2 regions of the Streptomyces sp. NPDC046925 genome follow, and region 2 is predicted to be linked to the other one. Evidence: riboswitches for the same ligand, from Rfam matches in the RefSeq annotation. Region 2 holds a riboswitch; the other holds the start of a gene.
What was found. Region 2 has a riboswitch for S-adenosylmethionine ahead of ABZ906_RS31155 (putative leader peptide). Riboswitches for the same ligand answer to the same signal wherever they lie in the genome.
Positions count from the first base shown of each region.

Region 1 (6,980 bases), on a different contig from region 2:
GCACGGAGGCCGTGTAGTCGCGGTACACCGCGAGATCCTGCCGCGACGGATACGCGAACGCGACATGCACGACCCGCTCCCGCCACTCGGGCCGCGTGGCGAGCAGCTCGCGGTACGCCTGCAACCCCCGCACGATGTTCTTGGAGAGCTCGGTCCTGTCGACGCGGACCACTACCTTCCGGTCGCCCCCGATCTGCTCCCGCAGCGCGACGAGCCGCTCCTCCACGTCATCCCGCCGCGACCGCTCCCGCAGGAAATCCGCGTCGGCCCCGAGCCCGTGCACCCCGATCCGCGTCCCCGACGTACCGCCCAGGATCGCGACGCAGCAGTCGCTGAACGCGTCCGCCCACCGCCCCGTCAGGAACGCGGCCCGGTCGGCGCCCAGGATGCCGCGCAGCAGCTGTTCGGAGACGTCGTCCGGCAGCATCCGGAAGTAGTCGACCGGCGCCCACGGGGTGTGCGAGAAGTGGCCGATGCGCAGGTCGGGGCGGAGTTCGCGCAGCATCCCCGGCACCAGGGCCAGGTGGTAGTCCTGGACGAGGACCGCAGCGCCCCCGGCCGCGCTCTCGGCGAGCGCCTCCGCGAAGGCCCGGTTGTAGGTCTCGTACGACGCCCACTGCGCACGGAACTCCGGGCCGAAGGCCGGTTCGAGCGGCGTCTGGTACAGCATGTGGTGGACGAACCAGAGGACCGAGTTCGCGATTCCGTTGTACGCGTCGGCGTGCACCCGCTCATCGATGTCGAGCATCCGTACGCCGGGCTCGCCGACCCCGCGCCGCACGGCCTCGCGGTCGCCGTCGCCCAGGGCCGCGCACACCCACAGGGCGGCCTCGGAGTCGCCGATCGCGCTGAGCCCGGAGACGAGTCCGCCGCCGCCCCGCTTGGCCGTCAGCTCCCCGTTCTCCTCCAGGGCGTACGAGACGGGGCCGCGGTTGGACGCGACGAGGACCTGCGCTGCGGCGTGCTCGGAGACCATGTGCGCAACCTAGCCCTTCCGGGAAGGGCTCAAACGTACGGCTAGTTCCGTCTGCTCCGTGCCGCCGCCACCGCGAGCGCGCCCAGGACGCACAGGGAGATCGCGAGGCCCGCGTACAGCATCGTGTCCGAGTCGCTGCCGGCCTTGGCCAGCTCTCCCCGCACGGTCTGCTGCTCGTCCGCTCGCAGTGTCGCGCCGTGACGCACCTCCGCGGATGCCGCGGTCCCGGCTGTCGTGGTCGCCGCTGTCGCGAGCGCGGGCACGGCCGCTCCGCCGAGCAGTAGTCCCGCCATGAGGCCGACCGTGGCCACGGTCATGCCACCGATACGTCGCGCGCTTCCCCTTGCATGTCTTTGCCGCATAAGTGGGGAATGTAGACAAAATGCCCGGCGAAGAGCGGTTACGCCACGCGGCGGGCCGTGTACTCCGCGACCCCGGACATCGGCGGACGCTCCTCCGTGTCGACCGAATGGGTCCGCGGTTCGAACCCCTGCTCGCCCCGTTCGAACTGTATGAGCTCGGGGCGTACGAGATGGCCGCGCGCCAGGCGCAGCTGTGCCGTCCGGTAGATCGCCGCGGCCATCCGGCCGAGCGCCTGCCCGTCCTGGTGGCGGTGCTTGCGCACCCCGACGTCGACCTGCGCGAGCGCGTCCAGGCCCACGGTGTGCAGCGCGTCGACGAGCAGCCCGAGCTCCACGCCGTATCCGACGGGGAACGGCAGCCGCTCCAGGAGGGATCTGCGCGCCGCGTACTCCCCGCCCAGCGGCTGCACGAATCCGGCGAGTTGGGGCCAGTGCATGTTGAGCAGCGGGCGCGCCATCAGCTCGGTGACCCGGCCGCCCTGGTCGTCGGTCCCGGCCAGCGGGCGGTCGTACATCGCCTTCACGAAGTCCACGTCGGGCTCGGTCAGGAGCGGGCCCACGATCCCCGTCACGAAGTCCGCCGAGAACTCCCGCAGGTCCGCGTCGACGAACGCGACGATGTCGCCGCCGGTCACCAGGAGCGAGCGCCACAGGACCTCGCCCTTGCCGGGCACGGCCGGGATGCGCGGCAGGATCTCGTCCCGGTGCACGACCCGCGCGCCCGCCGCCCCGGCGACCTCGGCCGTACGGTCGCGGGAGCCGGAATCCACGACCACGAGTTCGTCGACGAGGGGGGTCTTCTCGATCAGCTCGCGGCGGATCTCGGCGACGATCTCGCCGACCGTCTCCTCCTCGTCGAGCGCGGGCAGGACGACACTCACCGAGGCTCCCGACGCCCGTTTGGCGGCGACGAGCGCGCTGAGCGGGCGGTCTGCGACGGACCAGGAACGCCTGGTCAGCCAGCGCTCGGCCTCTTCCAGCACGGGTGGCTCCTCCTGTGTGTGACCTACATGTGATCCATCTCGCGGTTCGGACGACTATCTCAAGGGTCCAGGCCGTCGGTTACAGTCTTGAACAACGCCGATGACCATCGCATGCCGGGGTCATCGCGCGACAAATGCCCCGGGCCCCTGAAGCCCGGCGCCATACCGCTCATCCAGAGGGGCAGAGGGATACGGCCCGTTGAAGCCCCGGCAACCATCCCGCCGACCGCGCACGCGAGGTCTCGGTGGGGAAGGTGCCAATTCCGTCTCGCGGCGAGATGCGTCGCGAGGAAGATGAGGAGAAAGGGCCTCGCCTCCATGGCTGCGCAGACTGTCGCAACGAACGACACCACCACCTCCACCACGACGTCCACGGGTTCTGTGGACCTCGGCCCCGCGTCCGGCCTCTCCTGCCGCGAGTGCGGTGAGCTCTACGCCCTCGGCCCGATCTTCGCCTGCCAGGCCTGTTTCGGCCCGCTCGAAGTCGCGTACGACCTGCCGACCGGTGACCCCGAGGCGCTCCGCAAGCAGATCGAGTCCGGCCCGGACAACATCTGGCGCTACGCCCCTCTCCTGCCCGTCCCGGCGGACGTCGCCGAGAAGCCCAACCTCAACCCTGGTTGGACCAAGCTCGTCAAGGCCGACAACCTCGCCCGCGAGCTCGGCGTCGAGCAGGGCAAGCTGTTCGTCAAGGACGACTCGGGCAACCCGACGCACTCCTTCAAGGACCGCGTCGTGGCGCAGGCCATCGAGGCGGCCCGCGCCTTCGGCTTCACCACGCTCTCCTGCTCCTCCACCGGCAACCTCGCGGGCGCCGTCGGCGCCGCCGCGGCCCGCGCCGGCTTCCGCTCCTGCGTGTTCATCCCGCACGACCTGGAGCAGGGCAAGGTCGTCATGGCCGCGGTGTACGGCGGCGAGCTCGTCGGCATCGAGGGCAACTACGACGACGTGAACCGCTTCTGCTCCGAGCTCATCGGCGACCCGCTGGGCGAGGGCTGGGGCTTCGTGAACGTGAACCTGCGGCCGTACTACGGAGAGGGCTCCAAGACCCTCGCGTACGAGATCTGCGAGCAGCTGGGGTGGGTCCTTCCCGACCAGCTGGTCATCCCGATCGCGTCGGGCTCTCAGCTCACGAAGATCGACAAGGGTCTCAAGGAGCTCATCAAGCTGGGGCTCGTCGAGGACAAGCCCTACAAGATCTTCGGCGCCCAGGCCGAGGGCTGCTCGCCGGTGTCCACCGCCTTCAAGGCCGGGCACGACGTCGTGCGCCCGCAGAAGCCGGACACCATCGCCAAGTCCCTCGCCATCGGCAACCCCGCCGACGGGCCGTACGTCCTGGACATCGCGCGCCGTACGGGCGGTGCGGTGGAGGACGTGAACGACGAGCAGGTCGTCGACGCGATCGAGCTGCTCGCTCGGAGTGAGGGGATCTTCGCGGAGACCGCCGGGGGTGTGACGGTGGGCGTCACCAAGAAGCTGATCGACGCCGGTCTCATCGACCCCACGCTCACCACGGTGGTCCTGAACACCGGTGACGGGCTCAAGACGCTTGACGCTGTCGCCGAGACCTCTCAGGCGACCGCGACGATCAAGCCCAACCTTGACGCGTTTCGCGCCGCGGGTCTTGCCGGTTAACCGCCGTAGGGCCTGAGCCTTGTTTCCGGCTGCGGACCGTCGTGGCTGGTCGCGCAGTTCCCCGCGCCCCTGACGGGGCGCCCCACGCCCCCGAACTACCGAGGTGATCCCCATGAGCGTGAACGTTCGTATCCCCACCATTCTCCGCACCTACACCGGCGGTCAGTCCGAGGTCGCCGCCGAGGGGGCGAACCTCTCCGAGGTCATCGCCGACCTGGAGAAGAACCACGCCGGTATCGCCGCTCGCGTCCTGGACGACCAGGGCAAGCTGCGGCGCTTCGTGAACGTCTACGTGAACGACGACGACGTCCGCTTCGAGCAGGGTCTGGAGACCGCCACGCCGGACGGCGCGGGTATCTCGATCATTCCCGCCGTCGCCGGTGGTTGATTCTTTAAAGAAATACCCTGCGTAATCGGCTTTGCCCCCTCCGCGAGAGAAGTGGAGGGGGCAATTCCATGTGGTTGAGCGCGGTACAGTTGGGAAGCAAGCTTCCCCGTTTGTGCCGAGCGCATATACGAAGTCGCCCCGAGGCCGACCAGAAGTAGCCAATGTGCACTGCCCATTTGCCCCTCTCGCGGCATTTGTCCGGCCCGACTTGCCCTGAACTCCGGTAAATCCTCCGCATATTTCCGATCAGGCGTGCCCAGAATTCTCGTCTGATTGACCTGTTGCAGAGGGCAGTTGGACAGATACATTCAGCCGCGGTCGACGCGTTCCGGCGCACGCCTCCACAACCCATTGGGGGGGTGAGGTCTGACCCGGGTCCGCGAAGTGCGGGTCCGTGCAAGGGCCAGTAATAGGGGAGTTAGGCATGGCTCAGGGCACCGTCAAGTGGTTCAACGCGGAGAAGGGGTACGGCTTCATCGCGGTCGACGGTGGTGCGGATGTATTCGTCCACTACAGCGCGATCCAGATGGACGGCTACCGCACCCTTGAAGAAGGTCAGCGAGTTGAGTTCGAGATCTCGCAGGGCCAGAAGGGTCCGCAGGCGGACATGGTCAAGCTCGCCGTCTGATCTCGGCGCGATCGGCCAGCGACTTAGCGAGTGACGAGGGGCCCGTATCCCGACAGGGGTACGGGCCCCTCGTGCGTCCGGCCGTGCGCCCCGCACCGCGCCCTGGACGCGCCCCCCTCGTACGTCCGGGATCCACCAGAGGCGCTTGCACTCGTAGGGGTCGAGTGCTAATCATTGGGCTTAGCACTCTCCGAGTGAGAGTGACAGAACTTGGATCGGGTCGGTGAGGCCCGCACGCCGGGTGGGGCAAGGAACCACAAGGCTTGCAGGCCGTCCGTCGCGGGCACCGATGCGATCCGGAGCATGCCACCCCTGTCCGGGAGGACCACTTCACATGGCCAAGATCATCGCGTTCGACGAGGAGGCACGGCGCGGCCTCGAGCGCGGCATGAACCAGCTCGCCGACGCCGTCAAGGTGACCCTGGGCCCCAAGGGTCGCAACGTCGTCCTCGAGAAGAAGTGGGGTGCCCCCACGATCACCAACGATGGTGTTTCCATCGCCAAGGAGATCGAGCTCGAGGACCCGTACGAGAAGATCGGCGCCGAGCTGGTCAAGGAGGTCGCGAAGAAGACGGACGACGTCGCCGGTGACGGCACGACGACCGCGACCGTCCTGGCGCAGGCGCTGGTCCGCGAGGGCCTGCGCAACGTAGCCGCCGGTGCCAACCCGATGGCCCTCAAGCGTGGCATCGAGAAGGCCGTCGAGGCCGTCTCGGGCGCCCTGCTCGAGCAGGCCAAGGACGTGGAGACCAAGGAGCAGATCGCTTCGACCGCCTCCATCTCCGCCGCCGACACCCAGATCGGCGAGCTCATCGCCGAGGCCATGGACAAGGTCGGCAAGGAAGGCGTCATCACCGTCGAGGAGTCGCAGACCTTCGGTCTTGAGCTTGAGCTCACCGAGGGCATGCGCTTCGACAAGGGCTACATCTCGGCGTACTTCGCCACCGACATGGAGCGTATGGAGGCGTCGCTCGACGACCCGTACATCCTGATCGTCAACTCGAAGATCTCGAACGTGAAGGACCTCCTTCCGCTCCTCGAGAAGGTCATGCAGTCCGGCAAGCCGCTGCTGATCATCGCCGAGGACGTCGAGGGCGAGGCCCTGTCGACCCTGGTCGTCAACAAGATCCGTGGCACCTTCAAGTCCGTCGCCGTCAAGGCGCCCGGCTTCGGTGACCGCCGCAAGGCCATGCTCGGCGACATCGCCATCCTCACCGGTGGCACCGTCATCTCCGAGGAGGTCGGCCTCAAGCTGGAGAACGCCGGTCTCGACCTGCTCGGCCGCGCCCGCAAGGTCGTCATCACCAAGGACGAGACCACGATCGTCGACGGCTCCGGTGAGAGCGACCAGGTCCAGGGTCGCGTCAACCAGATCCGCGCCGAGATCGAGAACTCGGACAGCGACTACGACCGCGAGAAGCTGCAGGAGCGCCTGGCGAAGCTTGCCGGCGGTGTTGCGGTCATCAAGGCCGGTGCCGCGACCGAGGTCGAGCTCAAGGAGCGCAAGCACCGCATCGAGGACGCCGTTCGCAACGCGAAGGCGGCCGTCGAAGAGGGCATCGTCGCCGGTGGTGGCGTGGCGCTGCTGCAGGCCGCCGCCGTCTTCGAGAAGCTGGAGCTCGAGGGTGACGAGGCGACCGGCGCCAACGCCGTGAAGCTCGCCCTGGAGGCCCCGCTCAAGCAGATCGCCGTCAACGGCGGCCTTGAGGGCGGCGTCGTCGTCGAGAAGGTCCGCAACCTCACCGTCGGCCACGGCCTGAACGCCGCGACCGGTGAGTACGTCGACATGATCGCCGAGGGCATCCTCGACCCCGCGAAGGTCACGCGCTCTGCCCTGCAGAACGCCGCGTCCATCGCCGCGCTGTTCCTCACCACCGAGGCCGTCATCGCCGACAAGCCGGAGAAGGCGGGCGCTGCCCCGGCCGGCGGCGGCATGCCGGGCGGTGACATGGACTTCTGATCCTCCCGGATCAGCGGTTCATCGCTTCACGCGAACCGAGGGCGGCAC
Region 1 is NZ_JBEYWZ010000007.1:337,213-344,192, reverse strand. Features, by position in the region: gene ABZ906_RS28465 (trehalose-6-phosphate synthase) at 1-976, opposite strand, end outside; gene ABZ906_RS28460 (hypothetical protein) at 1,018-1,293, opposite strand; gene ABZ906_RS28455 (glucosyl-3-phosphoglycerate synthase) at 1,377-2,321, opposite strand; SAM riboswitch class I at 2,488-2,622, shown strand; gene thrC (threonine synthase) at 2,640-3,956, shown strand; gene ABZ906_RS28445 (MoaD/ThiS family protein) at 4,069-4,344, shown strand; gene ABZ906_RS28440 (cold-shock protein) at 4,769-4,972, shown strand; gene groL (chaperonin GroEL) at 5,307-6,932, shown strand.
Region 1: linked by a shared signal. The riboswitch ahead of thrC (threonine synthase) and the one ahead of ABZ906_RS31155 (putative leader peptide) in region 2 are both predicted to bind S-adenosylmethionine.

Region 2 (6,980 bases):
TTCGTCGAGGGGTCCATCGGCGAGGCCGTCGGCAAGGAGTACGTGGCGCGGCACTTCCCGCCGAGCTCCAAGGCGATGATGGACGACCTCGTCGCCAACCTCCTGGAGGCCTACCGCCAGTCGATCGCCCGCCTGGACTGGATGACGGACGAGACGAAGGAGCGCGCCTACGAGAAGCTCGCCACCTTCCGCCCCAAGATCGGCTACCCCGACACCTTCCGCGACTACTCGGCCCTCGAGGTCACCGAGGGCGACCTGCTCGGCAACGCGCAGGCGGCGGACGCCTTCGAGTCCGACCGGCAGCTCGCCAAGATCGGCGCGCCGGTCGACCGCGACGAGTGGTTCATGCTGCCGCAGACGGTCAACGCCTACTACAACCCGGGCACCAACGAGATCTGCTTCCCCGCGGGCATCCTGCAGAAGCCCTTCTTCTCGCCCGACGCCGACCCGGCCGAGAACTACGGCGGCATCGGCTCGGTCATCGGCCACGAGATCGGCCACGGCTTCGACGACCAGGGCGCGCAGTACGACGGCGCGGGCAACCTCAACGACTGGTGGACCGCGGCCGACAAGACCGCGTTCGAGGCGAAGTCGAAGGCGCTGGTCAAGCAGTACGACGCCTTCTCGCCGCGCAACCTGCCGGACGAGTTCGTCAACGGCTCGCTGACGGTCGGCGAGAACATCGGCGACCTGGGCGGCCTGACGATCGGGCACACGGCGTACCGCATCGCGCTCGACGGCGCCCCGATGCCCACGAGCGGCGGCCTGACCGGCTCGCAGCGGCTCTTCATGAGCTGGGCCTACTGCTGGCGCACCAAGCGCCGCAAGGAGCAGGAGCAGCAGTACCTCACCATCGACCCGCACTCGCCGCCCGAGTTCCGCGCCAACATCGTCCGCAACCTCGAAGAGTTCCACGAGGCGTTCGAGACGACGCAGGGCGACGGCCTCTGGCTGGACCGCGCGGAGCGCGTCCGGATCTGGTGAACTCAGGCGTGGCCGCGGAGCGCGTGCCGCGGCCACGCCCGATCCTGCCGTAGGCGCGGGGCCTGTGGGCGTGGGGCCCGTGGGCGTCGTGGGGCGCCGTGCGAGCGCCCCTACCGTGCGGCGTGCAGCATGCGGAGCTGACCGATCTCGGCGGCGTTCTTCATCAGCTCGGAGTTCACCCAGCCGAGCATGTCGGCGACGGTGTGTTCGGGGTCGTTCTGCCAGGGAAACGGGGCGGTGGCGTCCAGGTCGACGTCGTCGAGCCGGTCGAGCACCGCCAGCCAGTCCGTACGCAGGTCCCGCAGCCAGTCGACGCTCGCCTCGCCCTCGCCCGGCCAGGCGACCTCGGTCCGCTCCCGCGGCACGTGCCCCCGCGCGTGGTCGATCGTCACGCCCCACCACCAGCCGATGTGCCAGCTGATCCAGCCGATCGTGGGTACGGGAACGGGGTCCGGCTCGGTCTCCGCGAAGTCCGGCACCCACCCTCCGTCGCCGTCGGGCCGCACCGTCCAGCAGAGCGGCGCGGGCTCCCACAGGAAGTCCCCGGGCTCGAGACGCTCCAGGTGGTACTCGAAGAGGGACCAGGTCAGATCGAACTGCCGGCGCAGCAGGACGCCTCGGGAATCGTTCATCAGGTGACCCTGGCACAGGGGCGCTCGGCTTGAGAAAGGGGTTTCGCGTCTCAGGCGGGGGCGTCCGACCACCGCCGGTCCGGGGCGACGGTACGAGGGTGGTGGGTGCGGAAGGCCGGGTGGTCGTGCAGGCGGCGGACGTACGCGCGCAGGTGCGGGTACGCGTGAGTGGGCTCGGCCCCGACTTCGTCCGGGGCGGGGTGGACCAGCTTCGCCCACACGTCCACGTCCGCCGCGCTCAGTTCGTCGCCCGCGAGGTAGAGGTGGGCGGCCAGGCGGCTGTCGAGGCGGTCCAGCGTCGCGGGGGAGAGAGGGCCTGCGAGCAGGTCGTGCCAGGAGTCGATCCGGGTCGCCTGGGACGGCGGGCGCAGGGGATGGAGCGGGCCGCTGCCGTGTGCGGCCAGGCGGCAGGCGAGGTCGCGCAGGATGTCCGGCGTGTGATTGCTGACGACGTGCCCGCTCCAGCGGTCGCACAGGGCGGGAACGGTCAGCGGGCCGTCGAAGTGGTGCTCGGTGGCTTCGTAGCAGCGGTGCAGGGCGTCGAGCGCGGCGCTGCTTTCCGGGGCGTCCGGTGCCAGAAGCGTCGTGGTGACCGAGTCCCTGAGCCCGAGCAGGTCGAGCGTGATCGAGACGCGCAAGGAGTGCGGACACCCTGCCGAGAGGTACAGGTGATAGCGGTGGGGCGCCGGGTAGAAGCCGCCGGCGAGATCGGCGCCGATGCGGCTGCGGATGGGAGCGGGGCGCGTGCCGTGCGGGGAGCGGGGCTCCTCAAGGACGACGTGGCGGGGGCGTTGTGACGTGATCTCGGGCATGGCTCTCCAGACAGGCGAAGGGGCGCCGACCGCGCGCTCGGCGCCGGTGGCACAGCGGGGGAGAGGGTGAGGTGGGGCCGCAGAGGGCCGCAGAGATGACGCTTCGTCACCGCGTACGTCTTGTGTGTCTGGTACGTCTCGTACGCGCGGACGTCAGAAGGCTGGCACCGAGGCGCTGCACACGCGCAGCAGGTCGATGTGCAGGCGTCTGGTCAGAACGCGGGGGCGGGGCCGGGGCGCGGACAGAAGAGGCCGCCGGCTGCTGTTCCTCTCACCGACCGCCCTGGACATGTCCACCAGCCCTGCCGTCGAGGCCCGTTACCGTCCCGGGAAGTCTGAGTGCGGGTGCCCGGTGCCGTCAAGAAGGCCGGAGAGCTCACGTGACCTGAGAACTCGCGGCCTGAGAACTCGCGGCCGGAAAGCGGAACAGAAGCAGGAGCCCGACGGTTGTGCCTGAGAAGGACGGCCACCGAGGCACGGACAAAGATGTGCGCACGCCCATGATCCACGGGCATTGCGCACCGCTCCGGCCTCACGTAACGTCCCGAGCAGGTTACGAGTGTCAGCGTCAAGCCCTGGCTTGCTGACCGGCAACCCTCCCACGCGGCGGGGTGCTCCAGGTGAGGACCAGGCGGGCCCGATCAGGGTCCGCAAGCGCGAGACCGGCGAGGCCCCTGGCCCGCCGGGCCGGAAGGGCGGAGGTGGGGGACGTGCCGATGGTGCCGCACGTGTCGCACGTTTCGCATGTGTCGCCCGCGATGCCCCGGCCGTGGTCCGCCTCAGCCGCCCCGCGCGTCAAGGCGATCGCCCCGAGCCCGCGGGTCCACCTGTACTCCCGGCCGCATATCGATCTGCAGCGCGTCGCCGGCGCGCTCTGTTGTTCCTGACCCCGTCACCCCGCCGCCGCACCCTCGGAGCCGAGGGGCCGGTGATCTCGTACGGTCGATCAGGAAGGCACACCTTTCGTGTCGTCATCATCTGCGCTGCCCCATTCATCCGCTCAATCCGTTTCCTCCCCGTCTTCTTCTTCACCCTCCGGTGCCCCGCTGCACCTCGCCGTCGCGCTCGACGGCGCGGGCTGGCACCCCGCCGCCTGGCGTGAACCGGTAGCCCGGCCGGGGGAGTTGCTCACCGCCCGGTACTGGACCGATCTGATCACCGAGGCCGAACGCGGCCTGCTCGACTTCGTGACCATCGAGGACGCGCTCGGGCTCCAGTCCTCGCACTTCACCGAACCCGACGGACGCACGGACCAGGTGCGAGGGCGCCTCGACGCCGTCCTCGTCGCCGCCCGTGTCGCGCCGCTGACCCGCCACATCGGCCTTGTGCCGACCGTGGTGACCACCCACACGGAGCCCTTCCACATATCCAAGGCGATCGCCACGCTCGACTACGTGAGCACGGGCCGCGCGGGCCTGCGGGTGCAGGTGTCCGCGCGCCGCAACGACGCCGCGCACTTCGGGCGCCGTACGTTTCCCGCCCTCGACGGCGTCGAGGACCTCGGCCGAGCGGACGTACGGGAGCTGACCCTCGACCTCTTCGACGAGGTGGCCGACTACGTCGAGGTCGTGCGCCGCCTCTGGGACAGCTGGGAGGACGACGCGGAGATCCGGGACGTCGCCACCGGCCGCTTCATCGACCGCGACAAGCTGCACTACATCGACTTCGAGGGCAAGCACTTCAGCGTCAAGGGCCCCTCGATCACACCCCGGCCGCCGCAGGGCAGGCCCGTCGTCAGCGCGCTCGCCCACGAGGGCCCCACCGACGCCCCCTTCCGGCTCCTCGGCCGCTCCGCCGACATCGGATACGTCACCCCGCGTGACGCCGGGCACGCGCGTGCCATCGTCACCGCGGTCCGTGCCGAGCAGGACGCCGCCGGGCGCACCGACGAGCCCCTGCACCTCTTCGGCGACCTGGTGGTGTTCCTCGACGACGACCCGGCCGCCGCCGCGGCCCGCCGCGAGCGTCTGGACGCCCTCGCCGGTCACCCGTACACCAGCGACGCCCGCATCTTCGCGGGCACTCCCGCTCAACTGGCCGATCTGCTATTGGAGTTGCAGCAGGCCGGTCTCACCGGATTCCGGCTGCGCCCCGCCGTCGCCGGTCACGACCTCCCGGCGATCACCCGGGGCCTGGTGCCCGAACTCCAGCGCCGCGGCGCCTTCCGGCACGCGTACGAGGCCGACACCCTGCGCGGCCTGCTCGGCCTCGCCCGCCCCGCAAGCCGCTACGCCGCCACCGCCTGAGCCGGAAGGAACCCCGACATGAGCAAGTCACCGGACAAGCCGCTCAAGCAGATCCACCTCGCGGCGCACTTCCCCGGCGTCAACAACACCACCGTATGGAGCGATCCCGAAGCCGGAAGCCACATCGAGTTCAGCTCCTTCGCGCACTTCGCCCGCACCGCCGAGCGCGCCAAGTTCGACTTCCTGTTCCTCGCCGAAGGGCTGCGCCTTCGCGAACAGGGCGGGGAGATCTACGACTTGGACGTCGTCGGGCGGCCCGACACCTTCACCGTCCTCACCGCGCTCGCCGCCGTCACCGAACACCTCGGCCTGACCGGCACCATCAACTCCACCTTCAACGAGCCGTACGAGGTGGCCCGCCAGTTCGCCAGCCTCGACCACCTCTCCGGCGGGCGCGCCGCCTGGAACGTCGTGACCTCCTGGGACGCCTTCACCGGCGAGAACTTCCGCCGCGGCGGATTCCTCCCGCAGGAGGAGCGGTACTCCAGGGCGAAGGAATTCCTCAGCACGGCGAACGAGCTCTTCGACTCCTGGCGCGGCGACGAGATCGCCGCCGACCGGGAGAGCGGCACCTTCCTGCGCGACGCCAAGGCGGGCGCCTTCGTCCACCAGGGACAGCACTTCGACATCCAGGGGCAGTTCAACGTCCCGCGCAGCCCGCAGGGGCGACCCGTCATCTTCCAGGCCGGTGACTCCGAGGAGGGGCGCGAGTTCGCGGCCGCGGGCGCCGACGCGATCTTCAGCCGGTACAGCACGCTCAAGGAAGGCCAGGCGTTCTACGCGGACGTCAAGGGACGCCTCGCGCGCCACGGCCGCACCCACGACCAGCTGCTCATCCTGCCCGCCGCGACCTTCGTCCTCGGGGACACGGACGCCGAGGCGGAGGAACTCTCCCGCGAGGTGCGGCGCAAGCAGGTCAGCGGCGCAACGGCGATCAAGCACCTGGAGTTCGTCTGGAACCGCGACCTGTCCGCGTACGACCCGGACGGACCGCTGCCCGACATCGACCCCGACCTCGGCGAGCACACCGTCGCCCGCGGGCGCGCCCAAGTGCGCATGTACCGCGACCCGCTGGCCACCGCGCGCGAATGGCGTGAGCTCGCGGCAGCGAACAAGTGGTCCATCCGCGACCTCGTCATCGAGACCGGCAACCGCCAGTCCTTCGTCGGCTCCCCGGCCACCGTCGCCGAGACGATCAACTCCTTCGTCCAGGCCGACGCGTCCGACGGCTTCATCCTCGTCCCGCACATCACCCCCGGCGGCCTCGACGCCTTCGCCGACACCGTGGTCCCGCTGCTCCAGGAGCGCGGCGTGTTCCGTACGGAGTACGAGGGCACGACCCTGCGCGACCACCTCGGGCTCGCTCACCCCGACGCCGGGGCGAGCATCCCCGGCCCCGAGTCCCTGCCCGCGCCCGAGCCCGCGTCCGCCCACCGCTGAGGAGGAGATCACCCACATGCCTGCCATCCCTCTCGGCGTCCTCGACCTGGTCCCGATCTCGTCCGGCTCCACCGCGGCCGAGGCGCTGCACAACTCCGTCGACCTGGCCCGGCAGACCGAGCAATTCGGTTACGCCCGCTACTGGTTCGCCGAACACCACCTCAACCCCGGCGTGGCCGGTACGTCCCCCGCGGTCGTCCTCGCTTTGACCGCCGCCGCGACCTCGACGATCCGGCTCGGTGCAGGTGCCGTACAGCTCGGTCACCGCACCGCCCTCGCCACGGTCGAGGAGTTCGGCCTGATCGACGCGCTGCATCCCGGACGCCTGGACCTGGGCCTCGGCCGCTCCGGCGGCAAGCCCCCCGCCACACCCGCCGCCGCGCCGCCCCCCGCGACGCCGGTCGTCGACGGCCGCGCTCCCAACGGCCTGCGCATCCCGCCCCGGTTCTCCTACGAGCATCTGCTCGGATCGCCCCGCGTCGCCCTCCAGCGCAAGCTGCTCCAGCAGCCGAACGCCACGTCGCAGGATTACGGGGAGCAGGTCGACGACATCCTGGCGCTCCTGGCGGGCACGTACCGATCGGCGGACGGCATCGAGGCACATGTCGTCCCCGGCGAGGGCGCCGACATCCAGGTGTGGATCCTGGGCAGCAGCGGCGGCCAGAGCGCGGACGTCGCGGGCCGGGGCGGCCTGCCCTTCGCCGCGAACTACCACGTCAGTCCGGGCACGGTGCTCGAAGCCGTGGACGGCTACCGTGCCGCGTTCAAGCCCTCCGACGTGCTCGACAAGCCCTACGTCAGCGTTTCCGCGGACGTCGTGGTCGCCGAGGACGACGAGACCGCCCGTGAACTCGCCGCGGGCTACG
Region 2 is NZ_JBEYWZ010000009.1:175,129-182,108, forward strand. Features, by position in the region: gene ABZ906_RS31140 (M13-type metalloendopeptidase) at 1-984, shown strand, start outside; gene ABZ906_RS31145 (DinB family protein) at 1,095-1,616, opposite strand; gene ABZ906_RS31150 (glutathione S-transferase C-terminal domain-containing protein) at 1,667-2,428, opposite strand; SAM riboswitch class IV at 2,980-3,091, shown strand; gene ABZ906_RS31155 (putative leader peptide) at 3,187-3,315, shown strand; gene ABZ906_RS31160 (LLM class flavin-dependent oxidoreductase) at 3,394-4,674, shown strand; gene ABZ906_RS31165 (NtaA/DmoA family FMN-dependent monooxygenase) at 4,693-6,114, shown strand; gene ABZ906_RS31170 (LLM class flavin-dependent oxidoreductase) at 6,131-6,980, shown strand, end outside.